DNA from 3 places in the Variovorax sp. LjRoot290 genome. Region 1 is predicted to be linked to each of the others. Evidence: predicted binding sites of a transcription regulator. Region 1 holds the regulator's gene; each other region holds the start of a gene.

Region 1 (3,991 bases):
CGGAGATCGTCGACAACGCCGAGGTACGACGCGTGTACCTGGGCGAGCATTTCCGGATGTAGGGGACCGTACTTCGATGAAGCAAGGGCTCTCGCTGCGCGTTTCCCAGCACCTGGCGCTCACGCCGCAGCTGCAGCAGTCGATCCGGCTGCTGCAGCTCTCCACGCTCGAATTGAGCCAGGAAGTGGAGCAGATGCTCGACGAGAACCCGTTCCTCGAACGCACGGCCGAAGAGGCGCCGCGCGAGGAGTTCGGTCTCGAGGCGGCCGATGCGCCGGTGCGCGACGAAGACCGCCAGGCCGAGGGCGAGGCTGACTTCGTCCCCGGCTCGGCCGCGGCGCCGGCCGAGGTGGCGGTCGCCGCCAACGGCGATGCCGAAGCGGCTGCGCCCGCCGACAGCGAACCCGACTGGGAGGGCGACGGTACGGTCGACCTCGCGCCCGACGACAGCGAGTGGGGCGGCGATGCGCCCGCGCGCGCCAACAACCTCGGCGACGACGAGCGCACCGATGCGACCGAGCTCGCGCGCAGCCAGGAATCGCTGCAGTCCTTCTTGCACCGGCAGGCGCTGTCGCTGCGCCTGAACGAGAACGACTGCGCCGCGCTGCGCTTCCTGATCGAATCGCTCAACGACGACGGCTACCTCGAGGATTCGCTGCCGGCGCTGGCCTCGGGCCTCGCGGGCGACGACAACGACCAGTTCGACGAACTGGTGCATCACTTCCAGGTCGCGCTGGGCCTGCTGCAGAGTTTGGAGCCGGCCGGCGTCGGCGCCCGCAGCCTCGGCGAATGCCTGACCATCCAGCTGCGCCAGCTGGCGAGCGCCAAGGAGAGCGAGGAGGAGGCCCAGGTGCGCAAGACCGCCATCGCGATCTGCAAGCAGCCGATGGAGCTGCTCGCGCGGCGCGACTTCAAGCGCCTGGCCACGCTCACGCGCAGCAACGAAGACGAGGTGCGCGCCGCACTGCAGCTGATCGCCAGGCTCGAGCCCAAGCCGGGGCGCCGCTTCGTCGACGTCGAGCGCAACATCGTCGTGCCCGACGTGATCGTCACGCGCATCGGCCACGGCACCAACGCGAAGTTCCGCGTCATGCTCAATCCCGAGGTCATGCCGCGGCTGCGCGTGCACGACATCTATGCCGGCGCGCTCAAGCAGCACAAGGGCGAGGGCAGCCAGGCGCTGTCGCAGCGGCTGCAGGAAGCGCGCTGGTTCATCAAGAACATCCAGCAACGCTTCGACACCATCCTCAGGGTCTCCAACGCGATCGTCGAGCGGCAGAAGAGCTACTTCGTGCACGGCGAGCTCGCGATGCGGCCGCTGGTGCTGCGCGAGATCGCCGACGAGCTGGGCCTGCACGAATCCACCATCAGCCGCGTGACCACCGCCAAGTACATGGCCACGCCCTACGGCACCGTCGAGCTCAAGTACTTCTTCGGCTCGGCGCTCGGCACCGAAACCGGCGGCAACGCCTCCAGCACCGCGGTGCGCGCGCTGATCAAGCAGTTCGTGAGCGCCGAGGACGTGAGGAAGCCGCTGTCCGACAGCCAGGTGTCCGAGATGCTCAAGGAGCAGGGCATCGAGTGCGCGCGCCGCACGGTGGCCAAGTACCGCGAGGCGCTGCGCATCGCGCCTGCGAACCTGCGCAAGGCACTCTAGCGATGAGTCGCCGTCCGAGTCCGCTACCAAGCTGGATTCGCCTCGGCCTGGCCTTGATGGCGGTGCTTCTTCTCGCCAGCGGCTGCGCGATGCTGCCGGCCGAATTCGAGCGCACGCCGTCCAAGGCGATGCCCTTGTCCACCGGCACCGTGCTGGGCCGCATCGCCAAGGCCTCGCAGCCGGATGCGGACCTCAGCGGCTTCCGGCTCATGCCCAGCGGCGACTTCGCGCTCAACACGCGGCTCGAGCTCGCGCGCCGCGCCGAGCGCACGCTCGACGTCCAGTACTACCAGATCGACAACGACGAGACCGGCCGCTACCTGCTGCGCACGCTGCGCGACGCGGCCCAGCGCGGCGTGCGCGTGCGGCTCCTGATGGACGATCTCTACACTGCGGGCGAGGACGAGCTGCTGCTCGCGCTGGCCGCCACGCCCAACCTCGAGCTGCGGCTCTTCAACCCGTTTCCGGCCGGGCGCGGCAGCATGCTCAGGCGCTTCTCGGCCTCGCTTTTCGACTTCAGCCGCGTCAACCGGCGCATGCACAACAAGCTCTTCATCGCCGACGGCGCGATGGCGGTAGCCGGCGGGCGCAACATCGGCAACCCGTACTTCACGCAGACGGCCGGCGCGAACTTCATCGACCTCGACACCTTCGTCGCCGGCGCCCTGATCCCGCGCCTTTCCAGCCTGTTCGACCTGTACTGGAACAGCGAGCACGTACGGCCGATCGAAACCGTGGTCGCGCCCACGCTCGCGCGGGAGGAACGACAGCGGCGCTTCGAGGAGCTGACTGCCCCGGCCACCACCCCGGCACCACGTCCGCCGGCGCCCAACGACCTGCTGGGCTACAGCCCGATCGTCGAGAACCTCAACGCCGGCAAGCTCGACCTCATCTGGACCACCGCCGAGGCGTATGCCGATTCGCCCGAGCGCGTGATCGGCAAACAGGTCACTTACGGCGGCGTGCCGCTGCTCGACGTCGACAGCGTGCGCTACAACGTGGTCGAGCAGATGCGGCGCGGGCGTTCCGACGTGACGCTGGTGTCGCCCTACCTGATCCCCGGCAAGGAGGGGCTGGAGGTGCTGCGCGAGATCCGCCGGCGCGGCATGAAGATCAGCGTGGTCACCAACTCGCTGGCCGCCACCGACGAGCCCGTGGTCCACACCGGCTACCGCCGCTACCGGGCCGACATGCTGCGGCTCGGCGCCGAGATCCACGAGCTGAGCTCGGTGCGCACGCGGCGCAGCGTGCGCCTGGGCCTGTTCGGCACGCAGATCGGACGCCTGCACGCCAAGTCGGCCGTGATCGACGGGCGCACGCTCTTCGTCGGCTCGATGAATTTCGACCCGCGCTCGGAAGTGCACAACACCGAGATCGGCCTCTTCATCTTCAGCCGCGAGATGGCGCAGCAGGTGCTGAAGCTGGTCGAGGTGCTCAAGCAGCAGGGCGCCTACAAGGTGCGCTTCGCGCCCGGCACCGAGAAAATGGAATGGGTGAGCGAGGAGGCCGGCGTCGAACAGGTGCTCACCAGCGAGCCCGATGCGGGCTTCTGGGACCACCTGATGCTTGAGCTGCTGGCGCCGCTGGCGCCGGAGAGCCTGCTCTAGACCTCATCAGTAGCGATAACGGTCATAACGGTCATAACGGTCATGGCGGTAGTGATGGCGATCACCGTGCCGGTACTCGTCGCGGTATTCATGGCGGTAGAAGTGCCGCGGCGGCGGGCGGTGGTAGTCATACACGGGAGCCGGACGGTAGTGCCGCGGCGGCGTGTCGTAGTAGACCGGCGCCGGGGCATAGTGGACCGGGCTGGCAATGCCGACGGCGACCCCTGGCACATGGATGCCCACCGACACGGCCAGGTCCCTGGCGCTGGCGGACGTGGCGCCCAGCACGGCTGCGGCGGAGAAGGCGCCGGCGGCGATCCACTTGAAGAAACGGGTGTGCGCGATGTTCATGAAGAAACTCCTGAAGGCATGAAGTGCCGTTGGGGTCATTGCACCCGGCCCGCGTAAAGCAGGACCCGCCTTCTCCGTGAAGCTTGTTGCTGAATGTTGCAGCGCGGACGTACAACGCAGGAGCGGACTTACCACATAAAATGCAGTTTTGTGGGGTAAGAAATCCATGCCTGTCCAGCACGCCCTGTACCGCATGCATGAGCTGGCTTTCCGCACGCAGTACGCCGAGCTCAAGGAACGCACTGCGTCTGCGGGCCGCCTTCTTCAAGGAACGCCCGGGAGCCTTCAGTTGCGCCGGGGGACAGGCTATGCCTACTGGTATCGGGTCTTCTATCCGGCGCCTGGCAAGAAGGCCGAGCAGATCGTCTGCAAAGAC
Region 2 (3,991 bases), 4.8 Mb from region 1:
CGATGCCGCGGAAGATCGGCGAGCGGATGGCCTCGATCTCGGGGAAGCCGAATACGCGCTGGTAGAAGCCGCTGAGCGCGACGACGTCTTTCGCGAAGACGTTGACGTAGGAAAGATGAGGCATGTTCAGGCTGTCACTTTGGTGCCGCCGAAGGTCGTCTGTTTCAGGAACTTCGACTTCAAGTGGTCGCCGGAAGAGATCGGCGCGTACTTCGGCGCCTCGCCCGGCGCGAGGCAGCTCGGCAGGCACTCGACCATCGCGTCGTAGTTGGGCTGGTGGAAGAACACCAGCGACTGCCGGCGGTTGGTGGCGGCCGCATCCGGCGGCGGGTTGACCACGCGGTGCAGGGTCGAGACCCACAGGTCGTTGGTCCACTGCATCATGAGGTCGGCGATGTTCACCACCAGGCCGCCCTCGACCATCGGCACGTCGACCCATTGGCCGGCCTTGTTGAAGACCTGCAGCCCCTTGTCGTCAGGCAGCACGACGGTGAGGCTGCCGTAGTCGCTGTGCGCGCCGGCGCGCAGCTGGCCGGGCAATGCAGCCTCGGTCTGCGGCGGGTAGCTCAGCACGCGGAACATGCTGATGTGCTTGTCGATCTTGTCGTCGAAGAAGGTCTCGGGAAGTTCCAGCGCGAGCGCGAAGATGCGCATCAGCGAACGCGAGAGATCGCTCATCGCCTCGAAGTATTCGTCGAAGGCCGGCTGGAAGCCCGGCAGATCGGGCCAGACATTGGGCTCGAAGTGCGGGCCGGCCGCAGCGCCCCGGTGGTAGTCGTCGGCCGGCACATTGGAGGGACCGATGGAGAAGGACTCCTTCAGGTCGCCCGGCGCCGCTTCTTCGAGGCTGTACGACAACCCTTCCTCGCCCACCGCGCTGTAGCCGCGCACCGCGTCGTCGCGCGGGCGATCGACCTTGCGCTTGTCGGCCAGCGGCAAGGCGAAGAATTCACGCGAGACCGCGGAGACGCGCGCGATGAGTTCGGGGGCGATGCCGTGGTTGGTGATGACCAGGAAGCCGATGCTGCGGCAGGCCTCGTCGACCTTGCGCGCCACCTCGGCCTTGCCTTCGGGCGTTCCGGAAAAGAAGGGCGCCAGATCGATGATCGGTACGGACAGCAGGGTCATGCTTTCAATCCTTCGGTGTGACGGTGGCGGCGCTTCGACATGCAACGTCCATGCCAGTTGGACCAAATGGACAAATGCGCTTTACTGCATCGGCGTGGTGCGCGGGCAGCGGTGCGGCGCGGCGAATGCGTGCGCCGGGTGTTGCCATGGTGCGTACCATGGGCGGTATGGCTCGTGCATGCGGGCTGCATCGCAGACAACGAGAATCCCGGGTGGAGAAAGAAGCAAAGCAACACATGCCGAAAACTCGCAGCAGCATCAAGCCGCCGTCCGTGCTGGCCGTCGAAGCGCCGCCATCCAAGCGCGTGCATCCGAAGCGCGCGCCCGTGGCGCGCAGCGTCACGTCGGTGAACCGGCGGCTGCGCCAGATCGAGGACAAGCGCGCGGCGATCCTGCGCGCGGCGCTCGGGCTCTTCTCGCGCTTCGGCCTGCACGGCACCAGCGTCGACCAGGTCGCAGCGCGTGCGGATGTCTCGAAAAGCAACCTGCTCTACTACTTCGCCAACAAGGAGGAGCTCTACGTCTCGGTGCTGCGCGAGTTGCTCGCCGTGTGGCTGGAGCCGCTGCGCGGCTTCAGCGCCGAGCAGGACCCGCGGCAGGCGATCGGCGACTACATCCGGCGCAAGCTGGTGATCTCGCGCGACCAGCCCGATGCCTCGCGCCTGTTCTGCCTCGAGATGATCCAGGGCGCGCCGCTCTTGCGCGACGAACTCGATCGCGAGCTGCGCGACCTGGTGACGCGCAAATCCGAAGTGATCCGCGCCTGGGTGGCCGCCGGCAAGCTCGCGCCGGTCGATCCGCATCACCTGATCTTCGCCTTGTGGGCCACCACGCAGCACTACGCCGACTTCGGCGTGCAGGTGCAGGCCATCACGGGTCGTACGCTGGATGACCCGGAGTTCTTCGAAGAGACGGTGGACAACGTGCAGCGCATCGTCTTGAGCGGCATCACCACGCGCTGAGCGCGCCGCGCGCTCAGTGCGGCGCGGCGACGATGTCGTGGTAGCGGCGGTCGAAGTAGATCAGGCCGTGCGCGGTGCCGCCGATCGCGATCGCAACGGCCTCGCAGAACAGCACGTCGTGGGTGCCCACCCGCGTCACCTGCGACACGCGGCAGTCGAAGGACACGGCCGCGTCCTCGAGCACCGGCGCACCGGTGCGCTTGCGGCTCCAGCGGCCCGCGGCGAAGCGCTCGTCCATCGGCGTCTTGCCGCCGAACAGGCCCGACAGCGCCTGCTGCCCCGCGGCCAGCGCGTTCACGCAGAGCACGCCGTTGGCCTGGAAGGCCGGGTAGACCGAGGCCGAGCGATTGAGGCAGACCAGCAGCGTCGGCGGCTCGTCGGTCACGCTGCACACGGCCGATGCGGTGAAGCCGGCGCGGCCGCCGGGGCCGTCGGTGGTGATGACATGCACGGCCGCGCCGAGGCGGGCCATCGCATCGCGGTAGTCGCTCTTGGGCAAGGCGTTCATGGCGGCGGTGCTTTCCTCAGGCGAGCGCGCAGGCTTCTGCGAAGTCCAGGCGCGGCAGGCGGCCGAACAGCTTCGAGGGGTCGCCGTGGCCCAGGTTGATCAGGAAGTTGGTGGTCCAGGGCGTGCCGGTGAAGAAGGCGGCGTCGATCTTCGCCCTGTCGAAGCCGGACAGCGGCCCCGCATCCAGCCCCAGCGCGCGCGCGGCGAGCAGCAGGTAGGCGGCTTGCAGCGTGGCATTGCGAAAGGCGGTTTCGCGGGCGGCCTCGACGCTGCCGGTGAACCAGCTTCTGGCGTCGGCATGCGGGAACAGCGTGGGCAGCTTGTCGTAGAAGGCGCTGTCCCAGGCCGCGATCACGGTGACCGGCGCGCTCATCGTCTTCGCCAGATTGCCCTTCGACAAGGCCGGCGCCAGGCGCGCCTTGCCCTCGGGCGTGCGCACGAAGACGAAGCGGCCCGGTGAACAGTTGGCCGAGGTCGGCCCGGTGCGCGCCAGCGCGTAGACCTGTTCGAGCAAGGCATCGGAGACCGGCTCGGGGCGCCAGCCGTTGTGCGAACGGGCCTCGGTGAAAAGAAGTGCCAGGGCGGCGTCGTCCAGGGAGGGTTTCATGCGGGGACTCCAGGTGCGCCCACGCGCGCCAGGAAGGCGAGCAGGCTGCGGTTGAAGAGCTCGGCCTCGGTCACGCTGTGTGCATGGCCGCCATGGGGCACGCACTCGAGGCTCGCGTGAGGCAGGCCCTCGGCGAGGCGCTGCGAGCAGGTCCAGGGGACCAGCACGTCGTCGGTGGCGGCTGCCACCAGCGCGGGCGCGGCGATCTCGACCAGCCGCGCGTCGACATCGAAGGCGCGCAGCGCACCGATGCGCGCGCGCATGTTGGCCTCGCCGGGGAAATGCGCGAGCGCATGCTCGACTTCGTCGGCCACGCGCTGCGCGTGGGCGGCGCACCAGGCGGCGGGGTAGAGAAAGATGGGCTGCGCCTCGACATAGGCGCGTGGGCCGCAGGCGCCGAGCAGCGCCAGGCGCGCGTCGAAGCAGCGGGCCGAATGCGGATTGGGCTTCGACCACGCGTTGACGAGCACGAGGCTGGCCACGCGCGAGGGTGCGTCGAGCGCGAGCTGCAGGCCGACCAGGCCGCCGAGCGCGTGGCCCACCAGGTGGCAGCGCGCCGTCGAGGTGGCGTCGAGGATCTCGATCAGGTCGCGCGCCATGTCGGCGATCGCATAGTCGGCCTGCAGGTCGGCGGGGCTGCGGCCGGTGCCGCGCTGGTCGTAGGCGATCACGCGGTGGCCGGCCCCGATCAGTGCAGCGAGCTGCGGCAGCCAGAAGCCCGCCGAGCCGCCGAGGCCCGAGGACAGCAGCACGGCCTCGCCCTCGGCCGGCCCGTGCACCTCGTAG
Region 3 (3,991 bases), 5.0 Mb from region 1:
GCGGTGCTCGATGCCGAAAATGCGCCCGCTCTGCTGCCAGCGGCTCACGGCCGCGTGCGGGTTTGCTGCCTTCGCGTCAAGCCGCTGTCCAATTTCGGCGGCCGAGCTCCACTCGGTGCCCTGCAGGACGGCGTCGATGGCGCGCTTCTCGAGATCGATGCGGGTGGCCGCCGGGCGCCTGGGCTCAACCTCATCCACCAAATCCTGGATCGATTGACGCTCCAGCTCGTTGATCGCCTCGCGCACATGGAGGGTCAGCTTCTTGTCCCCGGGCCCGGTGAGGGTCCGGGAAAGCTCGCTGATGATGAGGCGGCTTGCTTCACGCATGCTGTCGATGCGCGCCACGAGCGCCTGGACGGCATCATGCGGTTCTTTGGCGGAGGTTTGGTTCATGACAGTTCCGTGAGATTCGTGAGTCGATTTTACTCCTCACGTTTCTCGCGCGCAAGAAGCCCTGCCTCCGGGCCGATGGCTCCCGTCGCTCCTGGTGAGCGCGCCCAGCCAGTTTTTTCCCAAATTGTGTTGAGCATCGCCGGCACCCGGAAGCCTCAATCGCGTAGAAAATGGCCCGATGCTGCACAACGTGAATCACGGGAGCACTACCGAAAGAACAGGCGGCTTTCGCAGAGCGCTTCCTGTCCTCGGGACTACTTCGCTACTTGCGGTGGCCATCGATGTACCTGTCGCAGGCGCACGTGGAAGTGCAACGACGGCGTCACGTACTGGCGCTGAAGATTGAGCCGGGGCTCCGCCGGCTCCGGTCAGTCCTGCATCGTCGCCTTTGATTCAAGACGCTTTCGGTGCCCCGTCACGCCGGACCTTCTAGGGGGCGGCGAAACGAAGCACCCGACAGACTTTATTGCCTCCGATCGGCGCGCTTCCTTCACTTCCACATCGGCCAGGCCGACCAGCGTAAAGCTGGGCAGCCCGTTGGCCAGATGCACCTCGACCGTGACACTGGCGGCTTCCAGGCCCAGCAAGGCATGACCTTGCACCAAAGACAAGCTCATTCTTCTCCATTTCCCCAAGATGGTGCGCCCATCTTTTGCTCATTGTTGCAATGTGCACCTGTCCCAGGCCCTTCTCAGTGCGGAACGGTCGGTTTGGCACGCTCCCTGCTTTGAGATGGCTTCCATTCCATTCCAAAACCTCCGAGGAGTCTCTCGATGATGCACCGTAAAACCGCCTCTGCCCTGGCCGTTGTCTCGCTGGCTGCCATGCCCCTGATCGCGAGCGCCCAGCTCACAGGCAACGTTGCGCTCACCAGCAACTACAAGTTCCGCGGTCAGGATCAGGACGTGCTCGGTAGCAACGGCTTCGCCAAGACCAAGGGCTTCAAGCCCGCCATCCAGGGCGGCTTCGACTACGCCTTCGGCGAGAGCGGCTTCTACGTCGGCAACTGGAACTCCAGCGTCAACTGGCTCGCCGGCAACGACATCGAGAGCGACATCTATGGCGGCTACAAGTTCAAGGCCGGCGTGTTCGACCTCGACTTCGGCGCGCTCGCCTACGTCTACCCGGGCAACGCCCGCGGCAACACCACCGAGCTCTACGGCGCGGCCACCTATGCCAACGAGGCCATCGGCGCCTTCACCTTCAAGTACTCCCACACCGTCTCGAAGGACTACTTCAACTACGCCGGCGAGCGCGACGGCTCGGGCCTGAAGGGGCGTAACACCGGCTACTTCAATCTCGCCTACACCAAGGAGATCGTGCCCAAGGTCACGCTGAAGGCCGCGCTGGGCTACACGCACATGAGCAGCGACATCCGCAGCCTGGGCTACAAGAGCTACGTCGACTACAACGTGGGCGCTTCCTATGACTTCGGCAACGGCCTGTCGCTGGCCGGCTCGGTGCAGGGCGCCAACAAGAAGAGCTCGTACCTGCTGGTGTCCGGCCCCGACCTGGGCTTCGGCGCACCCACCTGGTCGCCCAACAAGGCGCGCTTCATCGTCACGCTGACCAAGACGCTCTGATCCATACAGCCGCGCAGACCTGTTCCATCCAAAGGAGAAACATCATGAAGCTGGTCACAGCCATCATCAAACCGTTCAAGCTCGACGAGGTGCGCGAAGCGCTCTCGGCGATCGGTGTGCAAGGGATCACCGTGACGGAGGTCAAGGGCTTCGGCCGCCAGAAGGGCCACACCGAGCTCTACCGCGGCGCGGAGTACGTGGTCGATTTCCTGCCGAAGGTCAAGATCGAGGCCGCCGTGGCCGACGAGCTCGTCGAGCGCGTGATCGAAGCCGTCGAAAGCGCCGCACGCACCGGCAAGATCGGCGACGGCAAGATTTTTGTCTACAACCTGGAGCAGGTCGTTCGCATTCGTACCGGAGAAACAGGCCGCGAAGCTCTTTGACTTCAAGGCACGAAAGAAAATCGACATGAAAAAATTGCTCGTCTCTCTCGCGCTCGGCCTGAGCGTGCTCGCTGCCGGCACCGCCGGCTTTGCCCAGACGCCGCCGGCGGCGCCCGCGGCTGAAGCGCCCGCAGCCTCGGCGCCGGCCGCCGCGCCTGCTGCAGCCCCCGCCGCCGCACCGGCCGCGGCCGCACCCGCCGCCGAAGCCGCAGCTGCGCCGGCCGCCGCGCCGGCACCCTCGTTCAACAAGGGCGACACCAGCTGGATGCTGCTGTCCACGCTGCTCGTCATCATGATGACCATCCCCGGCTTGGCGCTGTTCTACGGCGGCCTGGTGCGCAGCAAGAATATGCTGTCGGTGCTGATGCAGGTGATGGTCACCTTCTCGATGATCGTGGTGCTGTGGCTCATCTACGGCTACAGCCTCGCCTTCACCGAGGGCAACTCCTTCATCGGTGGATTCGACCGGCTCTTCATGAAGGGCGTCTTCGATTCGGCCGCCGGCACCTTCGCGCCGGGCGCGACCTTCAGCAAGGGCGTCTATATCCCCGAGCTGCTGTTCGCCGCCTTCCAGGCCACCTTCGCCGGCATCACCTGCTGCCTGATCGTGGGCGCCTTCGCCGAGCGCATCAAGTTCTCGGCCGTGCTGCTCTTCATGGCGCTGTGGTTCACCTTCAGCTACGCGCCGATCGCGCACATGGTCTGGTTCTGGATGGGCCCGGACGCCTATGCCAGCAAGGATGTGGTCGATGCCATGAACGCCAAGGCCGGCCTCCTCTGGCAGTGGGGCGCGCTCGACTTCGCGGGCGGCACCGTGGTGCACATCAACGCCGCCGTCGCCGGCCTGGTCGGCGCCTTCCTGATCGGCAAGCGCATTGGCTACGGCAAGGAATCCTTCACGCCGCATTCGCTCACGCTCACCATGGTCGGCGCCTCGCTGCTGTGGGTCGGCTGGTTCGGCTTCAACGCCGGCTCCGCGCTCGAAGCGGGCACCAGCGCCGTGCTGGCCTTCATGAACACCTTCTCGGCCACTTCCGCTGCCGTGCTCGCATGGTGCATCGGTGAAGCGTTGATGAGGGGCAAGGCCTCGATGCTGGGCGCCGCCTCGGGTGCTGTCGCCGGCCTGGTGGCCATCACGCCGGCCGCCGGCAACGTCGGCCTGATGGGCGCGATCGTGATCGGCTTCGTCGCCGGCTTCGCCTGCCTCTGGGGCGTCAATGGCTTGAAGAAGATGCTCGGCGCGGACGACTCGCTCGACGTGTTCGGCGTCCACGGCGTGGGCGGCATCGTCGGCGCGCTGCTCACCGGCGTGTTCAACACCCAGGCGCTCGGCGGCCCCGGCCTGGTGGGCGACTGGGTCACGGCCAGCGTGGTGTCTAACGGCATCGGCGCCCAGGTCTGGATCCAGCTCAAGGCCGTGCTGCTGACCATCGTGTGGTCTGGCGTGGTGTCCTTCATCGCCTACAAGATCGTCGACCTCACCATCGGTCTGCGCGTGAGCGAGGAAGAAGAGCGCGAAGGCCTCGACATCTCGGCCCACGGCGAAACCGCCTACAACCGCTGAAACGAAACGGATCATTTCAAGCAAGCAAGGTCTCCCTTGGATGTTCGGCCCGCGAGCGCTTCGGCGCG

Evidence for each region. Region 1 encodes sigma-54, which starts transcription at its own class of promoters, with help from an activator protein. Its sites were predicted from a motif close to TGGCANGNAANCTGCTTT; they were not measured.
Region 2: a site for sigma-54 is predicted at 1,167-1,184, ahead of ACSQ9A_RS02605 (isopenicillin N synthase family dioxygenase). Genes of this name have one in related genera too.
Region 3: a site for sigma-54 is predicted at 1,105-1,122, ahead of ACSQ9A_RS01610 (TorF family putative porin). Genes of this name have one in related genera too.

Annotation. Positions count from the first base shown of each region.
Region 1 is NZ_CAXURW020000001.1:5,326,384-5,330,374, reverse strand. It holds gene lptB (LPS export ABC transporter ATP-binding protein) at 1-62, shown strand, start outside; gene ACSQ9A_RS26325 (RNA polymerase factor sigma-54) at 77-1,657, shown strand; gene ACSQ9A_RS26320 (phospholipase D family protein) at 1,660-3,264, shown strand; gene ACSQ9A_RS26315 (hypothetical protein) at 3,271-3,615, opposite strand; gene ACSQ9A_RS26310 (GSU2403 family nucleotidyltransferase fold protein) at 3,764-3,991, shown strand, end outside.
Region 2 is NZ_CAXURW020000001.1:494,999-498,989, forward strand. It holds gene ACSQ9A_RS02600 (VOC family protein) at 1-124, opposite strand, end outside; gene ACSQ9A_RS02605 (isopenicillin N synthase family dioxygenase) at 127-1,128, opposite strand; gene rutR (HTH-type transcriptional regulator RutR) at 1,365-2,090, shown strand; gene rutF (NADH-dependent FMN reductase RutF) at 2,104-2,598, opposite strand; gene ACSQ9A_RS02620 (malonic semialdehyde reductase) at 2,615-3,205, opposite strand; gene rutD (pyrimidine utilization protein D) at 3,202-3,991, opposite strand, start outside.
Region 3 is NZ_CAXURW020000001.1:309,888-313,878, forward strand. It holds gene ACSQ9A_RS01600 (hypothetical protein) at 1-393, opposite strand, end outside; partial or broken gene ACSQ9A_RS01605 (YifB family Mg chelatase-like AAA ATPase) at 873-1,010, opposite strand; gene ACSQ9A_RS01610 (TorF family putative porin) at 1,170-1,976, shown strand; gene glnK (P-II family nitrogen regulator) at 2,021-2,359, shown strand; gene ACSQ9A_RS01620 (ammonium transporter) at 2,385-3,923, shown strand.